One region of the Nocardioides sp. AE5 genome, then DNA from elsewhere that is predicted to be linked to it. Evidence: predicted binding sites of a transcription regulator. Region 1 holds the regulator's gene; each other region holds the start of a gene.
What was found. The regulator LexA, encoded in region 1, represses DNA repair genes until DNA is damaged. The targets are predictions, from matches to a motif close to TCGAACANNTGTTCGA.
Positions count from the first base shown of each region.

Region 2: the regulator LexA is predicted to act here: its motif matches at 1,848-1,863, upstream of Q9R27_RS00465 (HNH endonuclease signature motif containing protein).
Region 3: the regulator LexA is predicted to act here: its motif matches at 2,114-2,129, upstream of Q9R27_RS17325 (alpha-ketoglutarate-dependent dioxygenase AlkB).

Region 1 covers NZ_JAUZVI010000001.1:626,783-632,154, reverse strand. The annotation lists gene Q9R27_RS03025 (ABC transporter ATP-binding protein) at 1-1,399, shown strand, start outside; gene Q9R27_RS03020 (LysM peptidoglycan-binding domain-containing protein) at 1,756-2,103, shown strand; gene lexA (transcriptional repressor LexA) at 2,368-3,093, shown strand; gene Q9R27_RS03010 (ATP-dependent DNA helicase) at 3,328-5,316, opposite strand.
Region 2 covers NZ_JAUZVI010000001.1:108,218-113,589, reverse strand. The annotation lists gene Q9R27_RS00480 (SDR family oxidoreductase) at 1-135, shown strand, start outside; gene Q9R27_RS00475 (DUF6318 family protein) at 245-817, shown strand; gene Q9R27_RS00470 (hypothetical protein) at 1,182-1,643, shown strand; gene Q9R27_RS00465 (HNH endonuclease signature motif containing protein) at 1,879-3,594, shown strand; gene Q9R27_RS00460 (hypothetical protein) at 3,702-4,196, opposite strand; gene Q9R27_RS00455 (zinc ribbon domain-containing protein) at 4,183-5,372, opposite strand, start outside.
Region 3 covers NZ_JAUZVI010000014.1:54,171-59,542, reverse strand. The annotation lists gene Q9R27_RS17335 (helix-turn-helix domain-containing protein) at 1-551, shown strand, start outside; gene Q9R27_RS17330 (hypothetical protein) at 584-1,396, shown strand; gene Q9R27_RS17325 (alpha-ketoglutarate-dependent dioxygenase AlkB) at 1,462-2,091, opposite strand; gene Q9R27_RS17320 (ABC transporter ATP-binding protein) at 2,234-3,004, shown strand; gene Q9R27_RS17315 (FtsX-like permease family protein) at 3,010-5,372, shown strand, end outside.

The DNA of each region.
Region 1 (5,372 bases):
GGCGCGCGTGGAGGCGGCCGGCACCGGCGACATCCTCTCCCGGGTCGGCGACGATGCCCGCACCGTGGCGGCCTCGCTCAACGAGATGGTGCCGACCCTGATCACCTCACTGGTCCTGGTCGCCTTCACCAGTGCCGGGATCTTCGCGCTGGACTGGCGCCTGGGCCTGGCCGGGATCGTGGCGTTGCCGCTCTATGCGCTGGCCCTGCGCTGGTACATGCCGCGCTCGGGCCCCTACTACGCCGCCGAGCGGGTCGCCCAGGGTGAGCGTGCCCAGGCGATGGTGAGCGGTCTGCAGGGAGCGCCGACGGTGCGTGCCTATGGCCTCTCGGCCGACCAGGTCACCACCATCGAGCACCGCTCCGCAGAGGCGAAGGACATCAGCATCACCGTCTTCCGGTTGCTGACCCGGTTCACCTCGCGGGCCAACCGCGCCGAACTGATCGGGATGCTGTCGTTGCTGACGACCGGGTTCCTGCTGGTGCGCGCCGATGCCGCGACAGTGGGCGCAGTGACCGCTGCCGCGCTGTATTTCCACCGCCTCTTCAACCCGCTCGGGGCGCTGCTCTTCATCTTCGACCAGATCCAGTCCACCGGTGCCTCGCTGGCGCGGCTGGCCGGGGTCGCACGGATGCCCGTGGAACCCGAGCCGCCCGGCACCCTGCCCGCCGGGGCCGGTCCGTTGGTCCTCAACCATGTGGACCACTCCTATGTGGCCGGGCGCCCGGTGCTCTCCGGCATCGACCTGGTGATCCGCCCCGGGGAACGGGTCGCCCTGGTCGGGGCGACCGGGGCCGGCAAGACGACCCTGGGCGCGATCGCTGCCGGCGTACTCCCGGCGACGACCGGATCGGTCACCCTGGCCGGCGTCGACCTGGCCGAACTCCCCGAGTCGCTGCTGCGCTCGCGGGTCGCCCTGATCAGCCAGGACTTCCACGTCTTCTCCGGCACGTTGCGCGAGTCGTTGACGCTGGTCAATGCCGACGCCACCGAGGCCGACCTGGCTGCGGCACTGGACCTGGTCCATGCGCGCGGCTGGATCTCGGCGCTGCCCGAGGGCCTGGAGACCGTCGTCGGCGCCGGCGCCCACGCCCTGACCCCGGCCCAGGCGCAGCAGATCGCCCTGGCTCGGATCGCGCTGGCCGACCCCTGGTTCGTGGTGATGGACGAAGCGACCGCGGAGGCCGGTTCCGCCGGCGCCCGCGAGCTCGAGGCGGCCGCGCTCGCGGTGACCGCGGGGCGTGGCGCACTCGTCGTCGCCCACCGACTCACCCAGTCCGCCACGGCCGACCGGGTCCTGGTCCTCCACGAAGGCGTGGTCGTCGAGGAAGGCAGCCACGACGAGTTGCTCGCTGCGGGTGGGCGGTACGCCGAACTCTGGGCTGCCTGGTCGGCCTGAGGCTGGGCGCGGGCTGGCGCTTTCGGTATCGGCGGGCGGCGGCACATTCGGGCAGCGCGCGACCGACGCTTTCGGTGCACATGCACCGAATCGGCCCTTGAACTGCGGTTTTCGGGGCCGTTCCGGTGCATGTGCACCCGATCGGCCTGGGCGGTGGGCTGACCAGGTGCCACGCACGACACGCCCATCGAACAAATGTTCGCGCGTTCTCTTGATTTGTTCGAACACATGCTCTAGCTTCGTACACGTGTTCGATCGAACATCTGATCGAAATCCTCCGAACTGAAGCAAGTGTCGGGGGGTGCCGAGAGGCTTTCATCGAACACCGACCACCCACTTCCCCCGGAGGTCTCCCGATGAGCACCATGACCCTCTCCCCCGCACCCGCACTGCCCAGCATGGGTTCCAGCCAGCTTCGCCTGACCCGGCGTGGACGACTGGTGATCTTCACCCTCGCCCTCATGGTCGTGCTGGCCACCGTGCTCTTCCTGGGCGCGGCTTCGATGGCGACGAATGAGGCAGGCGTCGAACAGGAGACGGAGATCGTCATGGTCGGCTATGGCGAGACCCTCTGGGACATCGCCGGCGGCCTCGCCGCCAGCGGCGAGACCCGTGACATGGTCGAGCGGATCAAGGACCTGAATGGCCTCGACTCCTCGATGGTCATGGCCGGTCAGGAGATCCACGTGCCCGTGGTCGACTGACCACACCGGCACCACAAGCATCTGCGGGTCGCCTCGACCCCGGCCCGCAGATGGGGAAGACGAGGGGCGGAATCATCACCTGGTTCCGCCCCTCTTCATTTGCCCGCCGCCGGATCCGGCGTACGCCGAACCACGGCGGATCCGGGGTCGATCAACAGCCGGAACCACGTCCGCGACACGTTCGAACAGGTGTTTGAAACACCCCCACTGTTGTGACTACGTTGGACTCATCAGCACGCACACTCGTCGGAAGGCACCAGGGGCATGGCAAGCAAAGGCTCGAACTCGAACGTCACCTCGCTGCCGGACGGCCCCGCGGACGCCTCCGGCCTGACGCCGCGACAGCGTCGGATCCTCAACGCCCTGCGCGACTCCATCGAGACCCGCGGCTACCCGCCGAGCATCCGCGAGATCGGCGAGACGGTCGGCCTGACGAGTTCGTCGTCGGTCGCACACCAGTTGAAGACGCTCGAGGCGAAGGGGTTCCTCAAGCGCGACCCCAACCGCCCCCGCGCGATCCAGGTCTTCCTGCCCGAAGCCAGTGCCGCCCCGAGCGCCATCGGCAGCGCGGCCGAGGTCGACTATGACGAGACCGGCATCGGCGACGCCGTACCGCAGGCCACCTACGTGCCCGTGGTCGGCCGGATCGCAGCCGGCGGGCCAATCCTGGCCGAGGAGCGCGTCGAGGAAATCTTCCCGCTGCCCAAGACCCTGGTCGGTGACGGCACGCTCTTCCTGCTCGAGGTCTCCGGTGACTCAATGATCGACGCCGCGATCTGCAACGGCGACTACGTCGTGGTCCGCCAGGAGCAGACCGCACGCAACGGCGAGATCGTGGCCGCCCTGATCGACGGCGAGGCCACCGTGAAGACGCTGATGCGCAAGGACGGCCAGGTCTGGCTGATGCCGCACAACGAGGCGTACGACCCGATCGACGGCACCCACGCCTCGATCCTCGGCATCGTCACCGCGGTGCTGCGCAAGGTCTGAGCCGGGACACTCACCGCCCCCTCCCCTCGCCGAGTCGGCACGAGTTGACACCACTCGGTCCGATCGGGCCGAGAGGCGTTTCCGCGCACATGCACCCGAACGGCCCCCACGCGCCCGGATCGCGGGCCCATCCCGCGCACATGCACCCGAACGGCCCCGGCGGACCCGGATCGCGGGCTGCTCCGGCGCACATGCACCCGAACGGCCCCCGCGGCCCCGACGGCCCGGGCGAACTCAGCCGGCTGCGAGCCGCTTCAACGCACCCCGCGCGACGGCGGGGTCGGTGGTGGTCCACATCGGAGGCAGGCTCGCCTTCAGGAAGGAGCCGTACCGCGCGGTGACCAGGCGCGGGTCGAGCACCGCGACCACACCACGGTCGGTGTGCGTGCGGATCAGCCGACCCGCGCCCTGGGCCAGCAACAGCGCGGCGTGTGTCGCGGCCACCTGCATGAAGCCATTGCCCCCGGACTGGTCGGCTGCCTTCTGCCGCGCCGACATCAGCGGGTCGTCCGGTCGGGGGAACGGGATCCGATCGATCAGCACCAGTTGGCAGGTGTCACCCGGCACGTCCAGGCCTTGCCACAGGCTCAGCGTGCCGAAGAGGATCGTGTGCGGGTCGTCGACGAACTGCTTCTGCAACTCGGCCAGTTGCGCGTCACCCTGCGCGAGGGTGGTCAGGTGCGGCAGTCGCTGGCGGACCTCCTCGGCCGCGGCCTCTGCTGCACGACGCGAGGAGAAGAGCCCCAGGGTCCGTCCGTCGGCGGCATCGACCAGGTCGACGATCTCGTCCAGTTGCGGCTTGCCCAGGCCGTCGCGGCCAGGGGTGGGGAGGTGCTTGGCGACGTACAGGATCGACTGCTTGGGATAGTCGAAGGGCGAGCCGACATCGATGCCGCGCCACGGCTGCACCTCGTCGCCCTCCGTCGCCAGTTCCTCGCCACCGGCCAGAACCCGTTCACTCGGCTTGAGGCCGACCGAGGTGGCCACGTTGGTGAAGTCGCCGCCGAGCATCAGGGTCGCCGAGGTAAAGACCACGGTCTTGTCGGCCAGCAACTTGTCGCGCATCGGCCCCCACACCTGCAACGGCGCGACGCACAGCTGCGGACCACCGTGACGGGTCTCGCGGTCGTTGCGCCAAAGCACGTCACTGGCCAGGTCGGAGGCCATCCGCTCGGAGGTGTTGAAGACTTCCTGCAGGCCGGCCTTCGCCTGGTTGCGCCCAGGGTCGGCCTCCCCTTCCTTTTCCTTGGGGATGGCGCCCAGGCAGGCACGAGCCGCGTCGCGGACCAGGATCAATGCCTCGGCGAGCTGGACGTCGATCGCGTCGATCCGACCCGCTGACGTCCGTTCGATGGCGTCGCGCAGCGCCCCCGCGGCGTCATCGAGGTCATCGGCTTCCGCGTCCTCGACATAGCGGGCCGCTCGGCGGGCTGCCCGCTCGACGTCGCTGGCGGCGAGTTCGTCGGTCGCAGCCTGGGTGATCCGGGCGACCACTTCGTGCGCCTCGTCGATCACGACGGTGTCGTAGTCGGGGATCATCGGCACGCCCTCGATCGCATCGATCGCGAGCAGGGAGTGGTTGGTGATGATCAGGGAGCTCGCCGCGGCCTTGTCCCTGGCCCGTTCGGCGAAGCACTCCTCCCCGAATGGACACCGGGTGCGGCCCAGGCACTCGCGGGCGCTAACCGACACCTGGCGCCAGATCCGGTCGGTGTGGCGGGGCGCATGGTCGCGCTCGCCCGTGCCCCCGGACTCCGCCTCGGACTCGGCCCATTCGCGCAGCTTGATGACCTCGGCACCCATGGACCCGGTGGGTGCCTCGATCAGGGTGCCCTGGTCATCCGGGGCACCCTCGCGGACCCGGTGCAGGCAGGCGTAGTTCGAGCGGCCCTTCAGCACGGCGTACGACGTGTCGATGCCGGGCTTGGCCCGCAGCGCGTCGACCAGGCGGGGGATGTCGCGCTCCACCAGTTGGTGCTGCAGCGCCAGCGTCGCGGTCGCGACGACCACCCGGTCCTCGTGCAGCAGGCTCGGCACCAGGTAACCGAGCGACTTCCCGGTGCCGGTCCCGGCCTGGACCAGGAGGTGCTCACCGGTCTCCATCGCTGTGGCTACGGCCTCGGCCATCTCGACCTGGCCAGCGCGCTCCTGCCCGCCCAGCGCCTCGACCGCCTCGGCCAGGAGGCTCCTGACCTTCGACTCGGACGTGGGGGCAGCAGGCAGGTCAGGCACCCGAAGACCCTATCCCCCGGGCGCGACACAACCCGCCAGGCGGCACG
Region 2 (5,372 bases), 520 kb from region 1:
GAGAAGGGCGTCAAGGCGATCGTCCACGCCATCGAGAAGGAGAAGGCCTCCGCAAGTGTCCCGCCGCTGCCGTGGGCGCCGCTCGGTGTGGTGATGAAGCTGGCACCCGACGCGGTGATGAAGAAGATGGTCTGACCGGCCGCCTTTCTGCGCTGTCCACAGGCTGCGTGGGACGCCATTCCGGATTGTCCGGGTTGGCTCTAGGGTCGTGGGTGGTTTCGCCGTTCGTTGTTGTCTCGGGAAAGTGGACGGTCTGATGGGTTTCATGCGACGGGTCGCGGTGGTCGTGGCGTGTGTGCCGGTGTTGGTGCTGGCTGGGTGCGGTGACGACGAGCCGGCAGAGCCGGTGGAGTTGCCGTCGTTGTCGCCCTCAGCGCCGGTGTCGCCGAGTGCGTCGGAGTCGGTGGGGGTCGAGGAGTTGCCGGCGAGTGAGGTGGAGCCGGAGGAGTTCGTGCGTGCGTGGGTGGAGGCATACAACGCAGCCACCCTCAATGGGGACACGACGCGGATGCGCGCGATGAGCGCTGAAGGATGCGTGACTTGTGCCTCGCTTGCAGAGTCCTACTTCGAGATCTACGACGCAGGTGGATCGATCACTGTGAACGCTGGCGAACCGGTAGAGGTCAGCGAGTTGCATCTTGAACCTGGCACCACGGAGTTGGAGGCACAGGTCTCGGCGGGCCTTCATTTCAACTCGGGCAAGACTGTCGAGTCAGCGGGAGCGGAACCCGTCGCATTCCAGGAGAGTGATCTGGCGTGGGATTTCTATCTCGCTGTCGTCGATGGCCACTGGCGCATAACTGACATCGGGATCTGAGATGCCGATTCACAGGTTTGGACCTTCCTCATCTGCGATCGCATGCGGCATGGCCATGGCCATCTGCCTCACTGCAGCGGGTGCGGCAGTCGCGGACCCACGAACCGACTCGAATCGCTGCGGATCAAGGGCGAGCGCGAGTGCGTCACCGCACGCGTTCACCATCCACGGAACAGACAAGAGTGGGTGCAAGCCGCTGGCTGAGAAGGCTGATCCAAAGCCGAGGGTGGAGTGGCGTCGTACCTCGGTGCCGACGGTGGTGGGGTCGTTGGAGTGGGAGCACTGTTTCCAGTTCTTCGAGCAGGCAGGGAACGCGGATCGTCGTACGTTGACGAATCGTTGTGCGGAGGTGGTCGAGGGTGGCGTGGACACGGCGACCTTGGTGCGGCAGGCGTTCGAGGATGTGGTGATCCCGGCATCAGTGGTGGTGGTGCAGCCGCCGGGTGGGGTGACGTTGGTGAATCTGGAGACGTTGTTCCGTACGGAGGCAACGCCGTTCGAAGAGTCGGTGTCGTTGTTGGGGCGCCAGGTGGTCTTGCGGATCCGTCCGGTGCAGTTCGTGTGGCATCCCGGGGATGGGTCGTCGTTCTCGACGACGTCGCCGGGGAGGGTGTTCGAGAAGGGGCGTCCGATGAGTGATTACGTCTCCCACACCTATCCGGATGTGCATGAGCAGGTGATGGTGAGTGTGGATGTGGTGTGGGCTGCGGAGTACAGCGTGGACGGTGGTCCGTTCCTGCCGGTCGCGGGCACGGTCACCACGACGGGTCCTGGTGTGGAGTTGCGGGTGAAGGAAGCAGTACCGGTGCTGGTCTCCGGCGGCTGATCGGGTCTCATCCTTCCCCGCGTTCGGAATCGCCGCGGACTGCCTTGGTTCGTCCCGAGCGTGCGCTGTCTTTCCGTCTTCGGGGGCAAGTGTCGGGGGTGTGTGCGAGGGTTGACCCGGTTGACGCGGTCGCCTGCGTGGTGGGTAAAAACATGGTCTGACCTGTGGAAACAATCCCGCGCGGTACCGTTCAAAGTGTTGTTTTCGAACATCTGCTCGAGGTAGAATCGGGTCCATGACCACCGGCGATCACACCCACCGCCCCGGCCCCGTGCCGGGTGCTGGTGACGTGCTGGCGGATGCGGTCCGGTGGCGCTGGATCGCCGATGACGCGGAGCGTCAACTGCTCATCACGGCGGTGGCGTGGGCACACGCACACCCCGCCGACGGTGACGACGAAGCAGTGACGGGTCCGTGCCTGGTCGACGGCACCGAAGTGCCGGACTGGGATGACCTACCAGCGGTCGCATGGGATGCGGGTGTGGAGTTCGCCGCCGCACTGGGAATGTCACAGGCCGCAGGAGAACGGCTACTGGTCGAGGCGTTGGAGTTGCGGCACCGGCTACCTGGTGTGTGGGGTGAGGTGCTGGCCGGTCGGGTCCAGGCGTGGCGGGCCCGTCGGATCGCGCAGCACACACTCGGCCACCCTGGTGATGTGGCGGCGTGGATCGATGAGCGGGTAGCTCCGGTGGCGGCACGGGTGGGTGTGGGCAAGCTGGACAAGTTGTTGGACGAGGCGATGCTGCGGCTGCACCCCGCACAGCGGGAGGCAGCCGACAAGGCTGCGTTGGATGCGCGGCAGGTGCGGATGTTGGCGGATGTGTCGGCCTCGATGGTGGCGCACATCGTGATCGATGCCGACTTCAAGGACTGTGACGACTTCATGCACACCGTCAACGCCCTCGCAGCCCGGTTGGGCGAAGCAGGGTGTGAGGAGTCACTGGACGTACGACGGTCGCTGGCGGTGGGGATCCTCGCGGACCCGGAGGCTGCGTTGACGCTACTCAACGGAACCGGCGACGCCGACGACATCGACGCCGACGCGACGAACGCTGACGAGCCTGCTGCCGCGGCCCAGCCCACCATGCCGGTCCGGCCTGGTGCCCGGCGCAAGCAGGTCCGTCTGGTGGTGCACCTGTCCGCGGACGCCCTCACCCGCCACAGCCACAGCCACAGTGACTGCGGGTGCGGGTGCGGGTGCCCGGACGCGGTCGCGTTGGGTCGCCTGGAACGCGACGACGTCCCCGTGTTGGCCTCTATGGTGGCGAACTGGTGCGGCCGCTCCGACACTGACCTTGTCCTCACGCCGGTGATCGACACCGGTGAGCACATCCAGGTGGATCGTTACGAGATCCCCGACCGTCTGGTCCGCCAGATCGAGCAGACCCATCCGACGTGCGTGTTCCCGTTCTGTACGCGACCCGCCAGGGCATGCGACAAGGACCACATCGTCCCCCACGGCGAGGGTGGGGCGACCTGCAGTTGCAACCTGGCGCCGTTGTGCCGGCGCCATCACCGGTACAAGACGCTGACCGGGTGGGATTACCACCAACCCAGGGCGGGGGTGTTCGTGTGGACCTCACCCCAGGGCCGGTGCTACCTGCGTGACCACGCCGGCACCGTCGACCTCACCGCACCGACCGGACCCACCGATGGCTGTGCCGAACATACCGCCGCGCACGAGCGGACCGCGGGACGCGTGGTCGAGCACCAGTGGACACCCGCCGACCTTCGCGAACACCGTCAACACCTCCAGACCAACCTCGCCGCCGTCGCCACCACTTACGGTCCGCCGGGCTGGCCGATCGACCCACCCGACCAACTGTGCCACCGCGGCAAGTACGACCACATCCCCGAACCCTGGGAACCCGAGTGGGACCACTACACCGGACCCGGCACCCCACCCTGGGACCCACCACCAGCACCAGTCGACGACACACCACCCTTCTGACCGCCGAGGTGAGCCGGCTCAGGCGTCCAGTTCTGCGCGGAGCAACTTCATCCTTTGGTGCGAGACCACTGCCCAAAGCAGGGCGATCCCGCTGGCACCGAGTGCAATCAACCACAGCAACCAGATCGGCACGCTGACCCCGTCGGGCGGCTGGACCGGCGTGCTCTGCGCCGCGCCGGGTTCGGCTCCCGACGCCACCGGAGCGAAGAGTTCCGCGCCTTCGGCTGCGACCGTGGCCTCCGCAGGAGGCATCGCCGTCCGGCGCCGGTCAGGAGCAGCCCCAGGACGGCGCTGCAGCCCGAGCCGAGGACGTAGACCGCGACCGAGGCCAGCGCCGCACCGGCACAGACGGCGATCACTGTGCTGTCCATCCGCAGGCCACGGACGATGGTGCCGGTGTCGTGCCGTACCTCGTGCCACACCGTGCCCAGGGAGAGGCCCTGGGCGCCGATCGCCAGGCTGGCGCCGGCGCACAGGACCAGGACGCCCATACTGAGAACCAGGAGGCCGGTGCGTCCCAACGCCCCGAGCACGGTGCTCTTGGGCAGCGTCGGGTCACGCCGGATGAGATGGACGGGACGCACCCGCTCAGTACTCGTCATAGTCATCGATGCTGCAGTCACAGTGACGCTCGAACCACTCCTCGACGTAGCCGTCCTCCTGGGTCTCGATGGCGCGGTCCACGGCATCGATGAACGAGTCCAGCGGCCGGTCCCCGAAGCCGGTCACCAACGCATCGGCGTACGCGACCACCGTGGCCAGCGGATCGAGCTGATAGCCGCCCTTCACCTCCCGCAGCACAACGAACGCGCCGTCGAGACCGAAGTCGTCGAGGAGCCACTGCGGGGCACAGGCGGACCCGTAGTCGTAGTCGTCCTCAAACCAGCCGCACTCCCCCTCGAGTCCGAGGTTGAGGTATTCGTCGGAGTAGTCCTCCTCCTCGAAGGTCACGCCCACGTCCGCGGCGTCGAGCCAGAGCCGGACCAGACCGTCACCCATCTCCTCGGTGGTGGTGTCGAGTTGGTTGATGTCGATCCGCAGCCCCAGCCGGTTGTCGTCCCAGGGCTCCTGGACCAGGTGGACGAACGGCTGCAGCACCGCGGACTGCTCGATGGGCACCCGGCGCAGCAGGTCCGAGAAGTTGCCGCCCTCGGCGGCATCCGCGAGGTCGTCGATCACGTCCGCCGGCTCGGCCGAGGTGATCGGGTCCTGGCCGAGCGCTCGGTCGTACGCCGTCCAGTCCCCACCCCGGTGGTCCCTGCTCTCGATGATCGCCGTGTACTCGGCCCAGGTGCCGGCCGGGGTGATGTACCACCTGCCGTCCTTCTCCACGACCATCACGAAGAAGCCGATCTCGTGGTCGACGTACCCGTCCTCGTATTCACTGTCCTCGTCGTCACCGACGCGACCCTCGTCATAGGTCCAGTACGTCGGCGACTCCAGGTCACGGATCGTGTAGGTCTTCTGCCAGGTGTCGCCGACCTCGTCGCGCACCGCGTCACGGACTCCCGATAGCCGGTCCGGGAGCTTCGAGGTGTCGAAGGTGACGGTGGCGGTGAAGTCCTCGACGTCCACCTTGGCGGCGTGGTCACTGACCATCTCGGTGCGCAACTCGAGGTCGGTGAAGTCGATGCTGCCGGCCTCCAGCAGGCTGTCCGACGACTTGAGCTCCTGGCTCACCAGGCGATCGTTGAGGCTCTCGTAGAGTGCGTCCACACTGCGGGCCTCACCGGGGTTGACCAGTTTCAGTGCCTCGATCGGGTCCTGCGACTCGACCG
Region 3 (5,372 bases), on a different contig from region 1:
GTATTGAGGCTGCTGGCCTCATTGAAACTGGCCGTTCAAGTGTGGTCGTGGGCGATCTCTCGCTCCTGGCTTCATGGTGGCTGCGAAACTATCCTGGCCCCGGCGGCATCACCGGCTATTGGTACGGCCTGGATGCACCTGCTGACCAGGTCCGCGACGCCGTGCGAGTCCTCGGAGTGGACGCGGAACGTATCGCGATATCCGGCGAGGTGGCAGCGGACGTCATGGCCCCCTGGCAGCGCCCACAGCAAGCGAAGGTCTACGTGCGCGCTGCCCGACCGCTGACTCCGGCGGGGCTGGTTGCGGTCCCCTCGGCTGGGGCCGCCACCGTGCAGGTGACCATCCCGGACGACCCCGGGGTGTGGCTGTCCGCCGCCTGGGGCGTCCCCTCGTTCGGGGACGCGGCTGAGTTCGCTGACCCACTCCAGATCTTGTACGACCTGGAACAGTCTCCGTCGCCGACGGCTCAGGAGGCGCAAGCGCGCCTGTTGGATCAGTTGCGTGGCCCTTTGGCGCAGCGATGGGCGAACTCGGTTGGGGTGGCGCAATGACAGGAAAGGCGGCGCCCCTGCGAGAGTTCGAGATGACCAGCACGTCCCGTGAGCAGGACCTCGGCTACCTCGCGCTGCGCGATGTCGCCGCGGTGAGGCGCCAGTTGGAGGATGGGTACCGAATCGTGGGCGGGAACGCCGTGTCCTTGCTTGCTGCGGCTTTCGAGGTCGTGGGAGTGCCGGAGCGCGACACCGCAGACGCTGACGTCGCCGCTGACTTCGAGGTTCTGGCCAACCCGGAATTGCTGGAGCGGATGGCTGCGCTCGGCTACACCCGTGACGACGGAAGCCGCCTCTCCCGCCCGCTGAGCGAATCTGAGCGGCGGGGATACCACGGTGGTGGGGCAAGCGAGGTTCCGGCGGAAGTGGCGGCGCTCAGGGCAACGGTCGATTTCATGGGCCCGTCGCTGAGTGGCCGGCATGAGCCGAACCAGGAAGCGGGTGACCTCCACGTCGACGCCTTTCCGGGAGTGAGCCTGGCCTTGGCTCAACCAGCGGTCCTCGTCTCCTTCAATGTCCGCTTGACGACGGGAAGCACGTTTCGCGTGAGCGTGCCCTTGCCCTCGCCCCAATCCGCGCTGTGCCTGAAATTGCTGGCCTACCGAGACCGTCTGGCCCAGAAGGACGCCGTTGACGTCTGGAGGTTGCTGGGTGTCTGCCGGGAGGCCGGCTTGCGACCCGGCGACTGGCGGAACTCTGGATCACAAGGGGATGCGTTGACCGTTCTGTGGGACTTCGTGAAGGTCGGAGGTTTCGGGCTGAAGTCGATGACCCCAGACGTCCGGGCGCACGCGACGGTCCGCGCGCTCGCCCTGGCTGTCGCACCGGCCCGCTCGCTTGGGTGAGCGACACGCCCCTTCGTCCAGAAGCGTGTGCCATGCCCCGTAGTTCATCGAGGGAACGTCGCAGCTCAGAACACGTTGCGCGGCCGGAACTGGACCGAGATCCGGGGCCCCGCGTGGGCGGTCTTGGGCACCGCATGCTGCCAGGTCCGCTGGCACGAGCCGCCCATCACCAGCAGGTCGCCATGGCCCATCGTGAAGGAGATCGACGAGCCGCCGCCGCGCGGTCGCAACAGCAACCTCCGCGGGTCACCGAACGAGACGATGGCAACCATCGTGTCCTCATGGCGACCCCGGCCGAGATCATCGCCGTGCCACGCCACCGAGTCCTGGCCGTTGCGGTAATAGCAGCACCCGGCCGAGACGAACGGCTCCCCGAGTTCGTCGGCGTAGTGGGCGCCGAGTGCGTCGCGCGCCTGGTCGAGCACCGGGTGGGGGAGCGAGGTGCCGGGCAGGTAGGTGTGCACCAGGCGCGGCACGTCGACCACCTTGTCCCACATCTCGCGCTGCTCGGCCCGCCACGGTACGTCGTGGACCAGGGTGGCCAGCAGGTCGTCGGCGCCGGTGACCCAGTTGGGCCGTACGTCGACCCAGGCGCCAGAGCCCAACGTCGTACGTCGGGAGGCACCGAGGTCGGCCAGCGCCGGGCCGACGGCGGGCTCGGCGTCGAAGAGGCTGGCCTGGAACTGGACGCTCATGCGCGCCACCCTAGCCGACAAATCGAACAACAGTTCGATGTGCGGGGTGTGTCGGCGAGACCCCGGGACAACCCTGAACGGTCCCTGAACCGCCACAAATCTGTTGCCCATGTGTCGGTGGCCTCCTCTAGGGTTGTTGCCCATGACGACGACACCCGCGACGACCACGGCACCACCGGCTGCTCGAGTGCGGAACCTGGTCAAGACCTACGGCATGGGACAGGCCGAGGTGCGCGCCCTCGATGACGTGAGCCTGGACCTGGTCGCGGGTGAGTTCACCGCGGTGATGGGGCCCAGCGGCTCCGGCAAGTCCACCCTGATGCACTGCTGCGCGGCCCTCGACACCGCCGACAGCGGCACCGTCCAGATCGGTGACCACGAGCTGACGACGATGAACGACAAGGCCCTGACCCGGCTGCGCCGCGACGAGATCGGATTCGTCTTCCAGTCGTTCAACCTGGTGCCGACACTGACCGCGGAGGAGAACATCCTGCTCCCGCTCTCGATCGCCGGCCGCAAGCCCGACCGGGAGTGGTTCGACGCGGTGATCCGCACCGTCGACCTGGGCTCGCGGCTCGCGCACAAGCCCAGCGAACTCTCCGGTGGCCAGCAGCAGCGCGTCGCGGTGGCCCGCGCCCTGGTCAGCCGGCCCAGCATCGTGTTCGCCGACGAACCCACCGGCAACCTCGACTCCCGATCCGGCGCCGAAGTGCTCACCCTGCTGCGCAACAGCGTCGACGAGCACGGCCAGACCATCGTCATGGTCACCCACGACCCGGTGGCCGCCGGCTACACCGACCGCGTCGTCTTCCTGGCCGACGGCAAGATCGTCGACGAGCTGCGCCAACCCGACCGCGACCAGGTGCTGGGCAAGATGCAGGAGCTCGCCAACGAAGCACCGGCCGAGGGCTGAGCCGGATGTGGAAGGTCACCTGGCGCAACCTGCTGGCCCGCAAGGTCCGGCTCGCGCTCTCCGGCTTCGCGATCGTGCTCGGCGTCGCCTTCGTCGCGGGCACCCTGATCTTCACCGACGCCATGGGCGGCACCTTCGACGACATCATCGAGGGATCGACCGCTGACGTCGAGATCGGCTTCGAGGGCGGCACCGACTTCGTCTCCGGCGAGGACAACCGGACCATGCCCGCCTCGGTCGCCGCCGACCTCGAGCAACTGCCCGGCGTCGAGTCCGTGCACCCCTCGGTCGGCCTGCAGACGGTCTTCGTCCTCGACAAGGAGGGCCAGGTGATCGGCGGCAACGGCCCGCCCGGCCTCGCCTTCAACCCCACCGACGCCACCTCCATGCACGGCAAGCCGATCCTCGACGTGGTCGAGGGGAAGATGCCCGATGGTCCCGGCCAGGTCGCCCTCGACACCGCCACCGTCGAGAAGGGCGGCTTCGCGGTGGGCGACCAGATCAGCTTCGTCACCGGCGCCACCCCGCCACAACTGGATGCGGAGCTCGTCGGGATCGTCGAGTTCGGTGCCGGCGGCACCAACGGCGCCACCCTGAGCATCTTCGAGCTCGGCTTCATGCAGGACACGTTCTTCGAGGGCGAGGACGTCTACAACGCGATCTCCCTCAACGCCGCCGACGGCGTCTCGCAGCGCGAACTGGCCGACCAGGCCCAGCAGGTGCTGCCGGACGGGGTGGTGGCGTGGACCGGCGACGAGTACGTCGAGATGAACAAGGCCGCCCTGGACGAATTGATGGGCTTCCTGACCACCTTCCTGCTGGTCTTCGCCGGTGTCTCCCTGGTGGTCGGGATCTTCCTGATCATCAACACCTTCTCGATCCTGATCGCCCAGCGCTCCCGCGAACTTGCCCTGCTCCGGGCCCTGGGCGCCTCCCGCGGCCAGGTGAACCGCTCGGTGATCCTGGAGGCCCTCGCTGTCGGCGTGGCCGGCTCCACCCTCGGGCTCGGGCTGGGCTATCTGCTGGCGCTGGGGCTCCGTGCGCTCTTCGCCTCGTTCGGCCTCGACCTGGGTGATGCTGCGTTCACCGTCTCGCCGGCCACCATCTTCTGGGCGTACGCCGTGGGGCTGGTGGTCACCGCGATCGCTGCAGTCACCCCGGCGGTCCGGGCGTCGCGGATCCCGCCGATGGCAGCCCTGCGCGACGACGTGTCGATGCCCGAGGCGACGCTGCGCCGCCGCATGGTGGTCGGCACCACCCTGGTGGTCGTCGGAGCCCTGTCGATGTTCCTCGGCCTGCTCGGTGACGGGGCCACCGGGCTGTGGCTGATCGGGCTGGGCATCCTGATGGTCCTGGTCGGGGTCTCGCTGATGAGCGCCCTGCTCGGTCGCCCCCTGCTGCTCCTCTTCGGGATCGTCTATCGCAAGGCGTTCGGCGCGGTGGGCAACCTCGCCACGCAGAACACACTGCGCAATCCACGGCGTACCGGCGCGACCGCCAGTGCGCTGATGATCGGCCTGGCGCTGATGTCGATGATGTCCATCTTCGGCTCGTCGGCCTCGGCCAGCACCGACGCCGCGATCAAGGAGACGCTGACGTCCGAACTGGTGATCTCCAACGCGATCGGCCAGCCGTTCTCGCCCGGCATCGCCGAGGAGGTCGCGCGCGTGGACGGGGTGAAGGGCGTGGCCCCGGTACGGTTCGGCTATCCGAAGATCGGCAACGGATACGCCGGCGTGCTCGCCGTCGACCCGACGGTGATGGAGAACGCCTTCGAACTCGAGGTCGTCGACGGCGACGTGGCCGACCTCGGACCGGGCAAGGTCGCTGTCAGCGACCGGCAGGCCAAGGACCACGGCTATCACGTCGGCCAGGTCTTCGACATGGAGTTCGACGCCGGGACCCAGCAGGTCGAGGTCGCCGTCATCTTCGCGGCCGGCGGGGTGCCCTCCGACTTCATCGTCTCGCCCGATGCCCTGGAGAAGGGCGGCCAGCGGGCCCAGGACTCGATGGTCTTCGTGACCATGGAGGACGGGGTCGACAACGACGCGGTCCGTGCCGACATCGAGGCGATCACCGACGAGATCCCGACGGTGACCGTCAACGATCCGCAGGAGTTCGCGGACGCCCAGAAGGCCCAGATCAACCAGTTCCTCTACATGATCTATGGCCTGCTCGGCCTCTCCGTGGTGATCGCCATCCTGGGCGTGGTCAACACGCTCAGCCTCTCGGTGATCGAGCGGACCCGCGAGGTCGGCCTGCTCCGGGCGGTCGGCCTCGGCCGCCGCCAGTTGCGCACGATGATCCGCCTCGAGTCCGTGGTGGTGACCGTCTTCGGTGCCATCCTGGGCCTGGTGATGGGCGTGAT